Regions from separate parts of the Paenibacillus sp. IHBB 10380 genome, predicted to be linked through region 1. Evidence: a T-box and tRNA genes for the amino acid it is inferred to sense, from the RefSeq annotation. Region 1 holds a T-box; the other regions hold tRNA genes.

Region 1 (3,282 bases):
CGGGAGACGATATCATGGAACTCAAGAATAGAACAGCGATTATTACAGGTGCAGGTAAAGGGATTGGGCTTGCGATTGCAACCTCGCTTGCCCAAGAAGGTGTGCATCTTGGACTCATCGCAAGAACGGCGACTGATTTGGAAATGCTGCGGGACTCTTTAGTTGCCAAGTATGGTATTAAAGTTAGCATTGCGACAGCAGATGTGTCAGTGCAGAGTGATGTGGATACGGCTGTAGCAGCGCTTAAGGAGCAGTTAGGGACGATTGATATTCTAATTAACAATGCAGGAATTGCGGAGTTCGGCACGCTGCTTGAGATGGAGCCGGAAGTATGGGAAAGAATAATGCAGGTCAATTTGATGGGTACATATTATGTAACTCGTGCAGTGCTTCCAACGATGATCGAGCAGAATATGGGTAATATCATTAATGTGGCATCTACTGCAGGAGAGAAAGGATTTGCTACAGGTTCTGCGTATTGTGCATCCAAATTTGCTGTACTAGGCTTGACTGAATCCGTACTACAGGAAGTTCGCAAATTTAATATCCGTGTTGTTGCTCTAACTCCAAGTACTGTAAATACGGATTTAGCTCGTAATGCAGGTCTTAAAGTCGGAGATGAAGATCGAATGATGCAACCAGAAGATGTGGCTGAGTTAGCCTTGGCAACACTTAAGCTACCTCAGCGTGTTTTTGTGAAGACAGCAGGACTATGGACGACTAATCCACAATAAAAGGTTTATTGTATAGATTATAAACTAAATAAGCCTTGGACCCTTTGGTCCAAGGCTTATTTCAATCTGGCTTACGTTTTGAATCTTCCCAACCTCTAACGATGTTCGACCAGGTCAATAGCTCCTAACACGATGTGCGCGAGACCAAAACCTAGAGCTCCATACGCAGCAAGTTTATACTTGCTTCCAAGCAGTGCAGCGCTAGATGCAGATACTACAGTTCCAAGAACAGTAGGAATCATTCCTTCACGCATGTAATCACTCCCTTAGATTGAATTGGAAAGACAAATATTAGTCTTAGTCTAGAGGGGAGTATTTATGCATAAAAGTGATGTGTGCATATTCTCTTTATATTACATTCAAAGTTGAAGAGGATACGATCATTGACTTGATCGTGTTTATTCTATATAATATGTTCATTAAATTGAATATTTTAAACGTTGATGAGGAGTACTAATTTCGAAATATCACTCAGAGAGCCGACGATGGGTGCAAGTCGGTTGATAAATTGAAATGAACTTACCTCGGAGTCATGATATGAATGGAGAAGTTCCCGTGAAATATCATCGTTTTACCCACGTTAAGGGTGTAAAGTGAGTGGAGAACAAAGAATGTATTCCGCTAACTAGGGTGGTACCACGGGAATCAAACCTCTCGTCCCTAGCGATTATACGCTAAGGATGAGAGGTTTTTTTGATGGGTACATATTATGAATGGTCATTGTCCAGACACGCTACATACTTGATTATGTGTATGATTTCGAAGGAGGAGCAAAAGTAATGAGTGAACAACAACAGAATCATGGCTATCAGCCACAAACAATTGAACCGAAATGGCAACAGTATTGGGAAGATAATCAAACGTTTAAGACAGGTGAAGATCCAGAGAAACCCAAATTTTATGCATTGGATATGTTCCCTTATCCATCAGGATCGGGGCTACATGTAGGGCATCCAGAGGGATACACGGCAACAGATATCATATCACGGTATAAACGGATGCGCGGTTACAATGTACTTCACCCTATGGGCTGGGATGCTTTTGGATTGCCTGCTGAGCAGCATGCACTAGACACAGGAGAACATCCAAAGCATATTACGGTTAAGAACATTAACAATTTCCGTCGCCAGATTAAGTCATTAGGTTTCTCGTATGATTGGGACCGTGAGATTAGTACAACAGATCCAGAGTATTATAAATGGACACAATGGATATTCATTCAGCTGTATAACAAGGGGCTAGCTTACATAGCTGAGGTGCCGGTAAACTGGTGTCCTGCACTAGGTACGGTCCTTGCAAATGAAGAAGTTATAGATGGTCTTAGTGAGCGTGGAGGTCATCCAGTTGTTCGTAAACCGATGAGACAGTGGATGCTGAAGATTACAGAATACGCAGATCGTCTGTTGGATGATTTGGAGGAATTGGATTGGTCTGAGAGTATTAAAGATATGCAACGGAACTGGATTGGTAAATCCAAAGGTGCCGAAGTGAAATTTGATATTGAAGGTCATGATGCTCAATTAGCGGTCTTTACAACTCGACCGGATACTTTATTCGGCGCAAGTTACTGTGTTCTAGCTCCAGAGCATGAATTCGTGACTAAGATTACAACAGAAGAGCAACTGGCAGCAGTAGAGGCCTATAAGACTCAGGCTTCGCACAAGAGTGATCTGGAACGTACGGACTTAGCTAAAGATAAGACGGGTGTATTTACAGGAGCCTATGCTATTAACCCAGTGAATGGAGCAAAAGCGCCGATCTGGATCGCAGATTATGTTCTTGCCGGATATGGAACTGGCGCTATCATGGCTGTACCTGGACATGATTCCCGTGACTGGGAATTTGCCAAACAGTTCGGACTAGAAATCGTGGAAGTGGTTAAAGGCGGTAATATTGAAGAAGAGGCTTATAGTGGAGACGGAGAACACGTGAACTCCGAATGGCTGAATGGGCTGCAGAATGTAGAGGCTATTGCAAAAATGATAGCTTGGCTAGAAGAGAACGGTAAAGGTCAAGGCAAAATAACATATCGTCTGCGTGATTGGTTATTTAGCCGCCAAAGATATTGGGGAGAGCCTATTCCAATCCTTCATTTAGAAGATGGAACAATGAAGACCGTTCCCGTGGATCAATTACCGCTTGTCCTACCTGATGTAGATCAAATCAAGCCATCAGGTACGGGAGAGTCACCTTTGGCTAATGTACTTGATTGGGTAGAGACGACTGACCCTGAGACGGGAATGAAGGCTCGTCGCGAGACGAATACCATGCCTCAGTGGGCAGGAAGCAGCTGGTATTACCTGCGCTTTATTGACCCGCACAATAATGAAGAGCTATGTTCCAAGGAGAAGCAAAAGCAGTGGCTTCCTGTAGATCTGTATATTGGTGGCGTAGAACATGCTGTACTTCACTTGTTATATGCACGTTTCTGGCATAAAGTTTTGTATGATCTAGGTATAGTGGATACGAAGGAACCATTCCATAAACTCGTGAATCAAGGGATGATTTTGGGTACCAACAATGAGAAAATGAGTAAATCACGTGGCAA
Region 2 (3,282 bases), 2.7 Mb from region 1:
CAGGTGGACGTTCAAGAACTGAAGAATACTTGGGATATAGACGCCGAATGCAATCAGGGCAAATATCATGCGTGAATTCAGCATGGGTATGTTTCTCTAAGAAAGTTTCGACGGATTTCCATAGGTCCTCTTCATCTCGGATGCTCTTACATACAGCGCAGATGGGGAGAAAGCCTCGAAGGGTTCGAATCTGAGAAATATGAATAAGAATATTGGTGACCCTGAAGAATACATAGAAGACTAGCTGTTAGAATATGATGATTTTGTTGCATGGGGGATAGGTAATCATGAGGATGGAAGAAATTAATTCCATGCCAATCGAACTCGGAGGGACTTTCATTTTGAATTAATAAATGGTTCCAAGCATGGTTAGTGGCAATGATGTAACCATCTGTATCGATGACAGCAATGCCTTGCTGTAGAGAATAAATCACTTCGTGATAAAGTGAATTATCAGAATTATACAAAGATCATCGCTCCCTGTCATATGAATGGGGTTATTTTCAAAATGAGTGAGTTTTTTATGGTATAGTAGCCTATTTCGATGTTAGTCTAGACTGGATTATTCTTGGGAAGGGTCCTCAATATGGATTGTTAAGGGAAGGCAGAGGTATTTATTTGTTAGATGAATTACAGCAATTAAATAGCTCCAATTGTATATTGAGTTTACAGACTATAGACGAAATCATAACTTGAAAAAATAATCTTAACTTGTTGGATAATGCAAAAAAAGGCACGCCCACGTTAACGTTAAAGGGGTGCCTTTTTTAAAATATAATAAAGTATTAGTTTCAACTATACTTTATTATATTTTACTTGAAATAGTTATCGGTCTATTAAGGACGGTATCCGTTTCATCTTGGGTTATATGGATATGGCTTGGGTAGAGAGTGCGTTCCTAGCTTGTTGGAGAGTGCTGTAGTACTTCAGGGGAGTTCTTTTTAATGGAATGCCATTCTTGTTCTAATTCCTCAATGAAGGTCTGAGTGAGAAGATCAGCTTCCTTTCTTGGCAGTTGGATCAGGGTAGAAGCTCTACTGACATAGGATGAAACGGCAGAATACATATAACCTTGTACAGCCTGATCACAATTAATTTGAAGCCTATTATTGATCCAAGCGTGAATTGTAGTGAGACAACCGACCGCATCGTGATCATATAAGGAATGTTCCAGTTCATCGAAATCCATCCAAGGGTATAGCGCACGAGCTAATTTAAAGAGTCGTTTTCCTGACCTCTGAGCGTTATTCGTTTCCTGATCGGTACTTCTTGTACCCTGGACCGCTCTATCAATCAAAGCAATCCTCTGCGAATCCTTACCATCTGCTGCTGCATAAATTTCCTTAATTGCCCAACCATCTCTTCTAAGTAATTGTTTAGGTAATTGGCCCCGCATGAATGATTCTAGATCATCGCAGTTCTGGATATTTCCTTCTGTCATTTGGGATTCCAACTCGAGAGTATGTTTGAATCCACCTACTGAAAGGGAGGAATCTAATCGTTGTACATAATCAAGTAATTTCCTGCCTTTATCCAAAAAAAACGCACCCCCAATAAGTATATATATCCTTTTTGAGTTATATAAAATAACATGTATATACACATATAAAAAAGTTGAAGTTAATGTGTAGATTTATATTACTCAAAGAACCATATAATGTCAATGTATATGATAAATTACAAATTTTAGAACCAATAATGTTATTTATACTTACATATACTGAAAATTATTTTCCTCCCTTTACTTTGAAAAAAAATACATGTATAATTATCAATGTTGTTTAATGATCGCCTTTAATATTTGCGGTCGTGGTGGAATGGCAGACACGCTACCTTGAGGTGGTAGTGGGGGCAACTCCGTGGAGGTTCGAGTCCTCTCGACCGCATCATAGTGAAAGTGAAAAACCCTTGCTAATTTAGCAAGGGTTTTTTGTTATATTTTTATTGAATTGTAATAATTAATTTAATCTTCTAGGAGTCCTTCAATAACACTTTCAATTTTTTCAGGAGTCGTTGCTGGCGCATAACGGTCTAGAACCTTCCCTTGACTATCAACTAAAAATTTAGTGAAATTCCATTTGACTGCTTTGGAACCGAGTACACCTGGTGCTTCTTTAGATAAGTATTGGAAAAGCGGATGAGCAGTGTTCCCCTTCACATCAACTTTCTCGAAAAGAGGGAAGGTTACGCCATAGTTAATTTGACAGAATTGTTCAATTTCATCGGCTGATCCAGGTTCCTGCTCTTTAAACTGATTACTTGGGAAACCTAATATTTCAAAGTTATGGTCTTTAAATTTTTCATATAATTCTTGAAGGCCTTTGTATTGAGGAGTGAATCCACATTTGCTTGCGGTATTGACGATAAGTAATACTTTTCCTTCATATTCCGATAAAGAGATCTCTTCACCAGCAATGGTATTCACTTGGAAATCATAGATGCTCATCTTGTATTCCTCCTTTATAATATTGTTTATAATTTAATTTTATACAACCAATTGTGGAAGTCAATCAAAATATATCGCGGTAAGCCAGTAAAAGTCTGAATAATTAGAAATAGATTCAATACTTGCTGGATAGAGATTGAAGGAGATCGTCAACCGTTTCGTGGAAATTTCATGGATTGATTAACTTCAGATAAAGAAGACCTTCTAAAGGTCTTTAGAATGAATTAATATAGGTTATTATTCGGTTTAATGGTGTGAACATGCTATAATAAATTGACATCATGTCCAAAATTCATTAGAATGTCTAAGTACTTGTTGATGATCTAAGGCTTAGTTAGCAAATTTAATATAAACGGGTGATACTTATGTCTTACAGACCGATTATTTCGAGCATGACAGAAGCTAGTAGCAATGAGAAGGATGGATTGTATGAATTCATCATCAATCTGGCAGATGGAACGGTGTGTCGTGCGTTCTACACTCGAAATCCTGAATGGAAAATGACTAACATCAGTAGACTGCAAAAAACACCTTGTCCTGTATGCCGCAAAGACTTCATTTGCAAATGCATGGATAGCTTCGCAGATGTGTTTCAGCAGCAAATCGACGATAACCATTGGATTGACAAGGCTATTGCCAAGTAAGCAGTAGCATTAAAAGCAAAGAGATATGAAGCGTGGGAGATGATCCTGCGCTTTTTTTCTATATTTATATAGTTAAGCGTTGGAATATTGGAATATTGTTTGAAGGAGGGGGCAGAATAGGATGAAGGATGATTCACGTTCTATTGTACTTATAGATGGAGTATGTCTATTATGTCAGGGAATAACGAAGTT
Region 3 (3,282 bases), 2.4 Mb from region 1:
GGTGGAGAAATGTTTTCAAGCGGGAGCGCGGACTATTCGTGAACAAGGAATTAAATTGGAATCTCTTGCGCGTATACAATCTTTAGAGAATGGTACGATAACTTTTGCGGAGTAAGGGACGCTGGAGTGCGCCTATTTTTGCATAATGGCTTTCCAGCTTTATGGTTTTAGCTTATAATATAAAGTGTAAGAAAGAGAGAGGAGGCAACACAATGGGGAAAGAACCGGTAACAGAACAATTCTTCATCGATAAGTTGGCCGCTGCTAAGGGTCATTTTGAACGAGCACTAGATTGCAAACATACAGAATTTGATGATCTATATCCCTATATGCTTGAGCACCCTCAGTTTTTTTGGTATAAACGTTATGTCGCTTGGTCCGAATTATTGACCATTGTGGGATTATGTGAGGAACTCGTCTTTTCGTGGAAAGAAATGTTCACTTCTCAACAAGTGGAGTACTTAAATAGTCGAGTGATGTCTGCTACTGTGCTTGATTTCTGGTTCGAAACCAATGATAGCAAAGAACATGCACAGCGGTAAAACTAACTTCAAATATACGAGCTACTTTTCAAATATTAGAACATGAAGATATGACCTAAATGCATCTGTTTAGGTCTTTTTTTAATAATAAATATGTAATTATTTTGCTACAAGGAGGATTTATTCTAGAGATGATAACGGATGAACAATTGGATGCTTATCGTGTAAATGGAGACAAGATTAGAGTGGTCCGTGATGGGCTGGAGAGTAATGATGTGAAGGGCATTGTAGTGGCGTGGAACAGTGAGTTGGTTATGATTCGTCGGCAGAACCGTAGAGTCGTCAAGCTAGATCGAAGTTATTCTTATCAGTTATTTACGGAACCAAGGGTTAGTCCTGTAGAATAGAGATAGATCATTGTTGGGATAATAGGACACAGTAGAATGGGCGTTAAGTCGTTCAAGTCTATAAATTCGAGAGGATGTGTCCGAAGCCATGGAAATAATGAATGACAAAATAAAAATGTATAAGAACGAAATGACCCATTTGGAGGACAACCTACCTGACGTCACGAAGTCTTACCATGAATTTACGGGGCAATGTTTCCAAGAAGGAGCATTAGACGCTAAGACTAAGCAATTGATTGCTCTAGGAATTGGGTTGTTCACCAACAATGAAGTGTGTACATTCTATCATGTACAGGAAGCGCGTGCTAAAGGTGCTACTGATGCTGAGATTATGGAAACAGTCGCGGTAGTCGGTGCTGCTGGAGCAGGTCATGCGTTCGCACAAGGTGTAACTCGAGTTCAGAAGGCACTGCATTAAAATATGATGATAAAAGGGACGCCCTAAATTAATCTAGGGTGTCCCTTTTATCATCATATGATGCGGTCGAGAGGACTCGAACCTCCACGGGGGTTAGCCCACACGGACCTGAACCGTGCGCGTCTGCCAATTCCGCCACGACCGCAAATGGCGCGGGTTTACACCGCTTTCCTTGTGCGTTATATTCCTAGACGCTCGCACGGATATTTCGGAGGCGCTTGCGGAAGGCTTACGAAAAGAATCCGTAAACAGACTTCACGTTGTGCTTCAAAATAAATCTGTGCGTACTCAATCTACGCAATAAATATAATAACACGCGTTGTTAGGCGTAGTCAATCTCCTTCCAAAACTGTCACATTCCTTGATTCAGGTGAAGAGATGCCGTAAAAACTACATATTTATCCACTCCCATATTTATTAATTCTCAGCATACATATTTAGCTCCTCTTACTCAAACACTGACTTCATAAGATAAAGAGGGAGTGGTCTGATGAAATCCGCGTGTGGTTTGAGAAGATATCTTAAAGTTGTACTATTGTGGTGTAGTATAAGTGTGACTTGGAGTTATTCAGCATATGCATTTGAGCCTAGCAGAGCGCAGGATTCTAATCTTCCACAACATAAAGTAGCTGTCATTATAGATGATTTTGGTAATGGGCAAAAGGGCACAGAGGAAATACTGTCTATGCCTGTGAAGTTAACCGTGGCTGTCATGCCATTCTTAAAAACAAGCCATAGTGATGCTGAATTAGCTCACAAGCAAGGCCATGACGTTCTCGTGCATATGCCAATGGAGCCTAAACAAGGGAATGTAAGTTGGCTGGGACCCGGAGCGATTACTTCCAAATTAAGTGATGCAGAAATTCGTAAACGTGTAGAAGATGCCATTGATGATATTCCCCATGCGATTGGTATGAATAATCATATGGGTTCGAGAATAACGGGGGATGAACGAATTATGTCCATCGTACTACAGGTCTGCAAAGAAAGAGGACTACTCTTTGTTGACAGCCGTACGAATTACAGATCTGTAGCCGGCAAGCTGTCCGCTAAAATAGGCATGCCTGCAATAGAAAATAACATTTTTCTAGATGATGTCCATACCCGTAGTCATATTACCAAACAATTGCAGGCTGTTGAGAATTGGGCAAAGGAACATCAAATCTGTGTCACGATTGGACATGTCGGTACTCAAGGTGAAAAAACAGCCGCAGTGTTGAAAAATCGCATCCCTGAAATGAAGCAACGCGTTCAATTTATTGGGATTAGTGACCTGGCTAAGGCTAATTGGGGCTGGAGTCCTACCCCTATATTTCCGTCAAATAACCAATAATACCTGCGGTGATCGATTCCGCGATGATTAATTGTTGACGGGGATTAGTGAGCATTGCTCGGTCCTGTGGATTGCTTAGGAAACCAGTCTCAACGATGACAGCGGGGTCTTTAACATAATTGAGTATATAAAAAGGTTTACCTAACTTAGGTTGCTGATGAGTCCCATAAAGTCGGTTAAGTTGCTGCTGGATGGCATCAGCTAAAAGGTAACTTCGACCTTCATTCTGGTGAAGAACGAGGGGACCTCTTTTGGCAGGTGATTTACCCCAGTTCACGTGTAGACTAATTACGAGTAATGTTGGAATCTGACGACTTAGCTCCTTGCGCTGTGCCAAGTCGCGTAGATGACGTGAGGAGCTGCGTAGCCAATTGTTATCGTCACTTAGGGCATAATCGTTAGAGCGATTCAGTATGGCATAATACCCTTTGCTCTTCAGCAGCATGAACACTTTAAGTGCGATTTTCAAATTAATATCTTTCTCAACAATTTGCTGAAAAGATGTGCCTCCGTCAATACCGCCATGACCTACATCGATGAGTAGAACTTCCTTGGGAAAGGCAGGGTGTACTGGATCTGAATGATCATCAGAGAAGCCGGCTGCATACAAGGTTCTATTTGTAAGATTCAAGCCAGCTGTAG

What was found. The T-box of region 1 lies ahead of leuS (leucine--tRNA ligase). A T-box ahead of a tRNA ligase gene usually reads a tRNA of that ligase, here a tRNA-Leu.
Region 2: it has a tRNA-Leu gene. The T-box ahead of leuS (leucine--tRNA ligase) is inferred to sense a tRNA for this amino acid. The anticodon was not compared.
Region 3: it has a tRNA-Leu gene. The T-box ahead of leuS (leucine--tRNA ligase) is inferred to sense a tRNA for this amino acid. The anticodon was not compared.

The regions. Positions count from the first base shown of each region.
Region 1 covers NZ_CP010976.1:738,276-741,557, forward strand. Annotated here, with positions in the region: gene UB51_RS03160 (3-ketoacyl-ACP reductase) at 15-734, shown strand; gene UB51_RS03165 (hypothetical protein) at 830-988, opposite strand; T-box leader at 1,166-1,399, shown strand; gene leuS (leucine--tRNA ligase) at 1,514-3,282, shown strand, end outside.
Region 2 covers NZ_CP010976.1:3,779,426-3,782,707, reverse strand. Annotated here, with positions in the region: gene UB51_RS17050 (hypothetical protein) at 147-467, opposite strand; gene UB51_RS17045 (urease accessory protein UreF) at 899-1,537, opposite strand; tRNA gene UB51_RS17040 (tRNA-Leu) at 1,804-1,886, shown strand; gene UB51_RS17035 (glutathione peroxidase) at 1,964-2,446, opposite strand; gene UB51_RS17030 (hypothetical protein) at 2,812-3,090, shown strand; gene UB51_RS17025 (thiol-disulfide oxidoreductase DCC family protein) at 3,212-3,282, shown strand, end outside.
Region 3 covers NZ_CP010976.1:3,174,238-3,177,519, reverse strand. Annotated here, with positions in the region: gene UB51_RS14070 (xanthine phosphoribosyltransferase) at 1-115, shown strand, start outside; gene UB51_RS14065 (hypothetical protein) at 213-542, shown strand; gene UB51_RS14060 (hypothetical protein) at 674-889, shown strand; gene UB51_RS14055 (carboxymuconolactone decarboxylase family protein) at 978-1,307, shown strand; tRNA gene UB51_RS14050 (tRNA-Leu) at 1,369-1,452, opposite strand; gene UB51_RS14045 (divergent polysaccharide deacetylase family protein) at 1,798-2,640, shown strand; gene UB51_RS14040 (N-acetylmuramoyl-L-alanine amidase) at 2,615-3,282, opposite strand, start outside.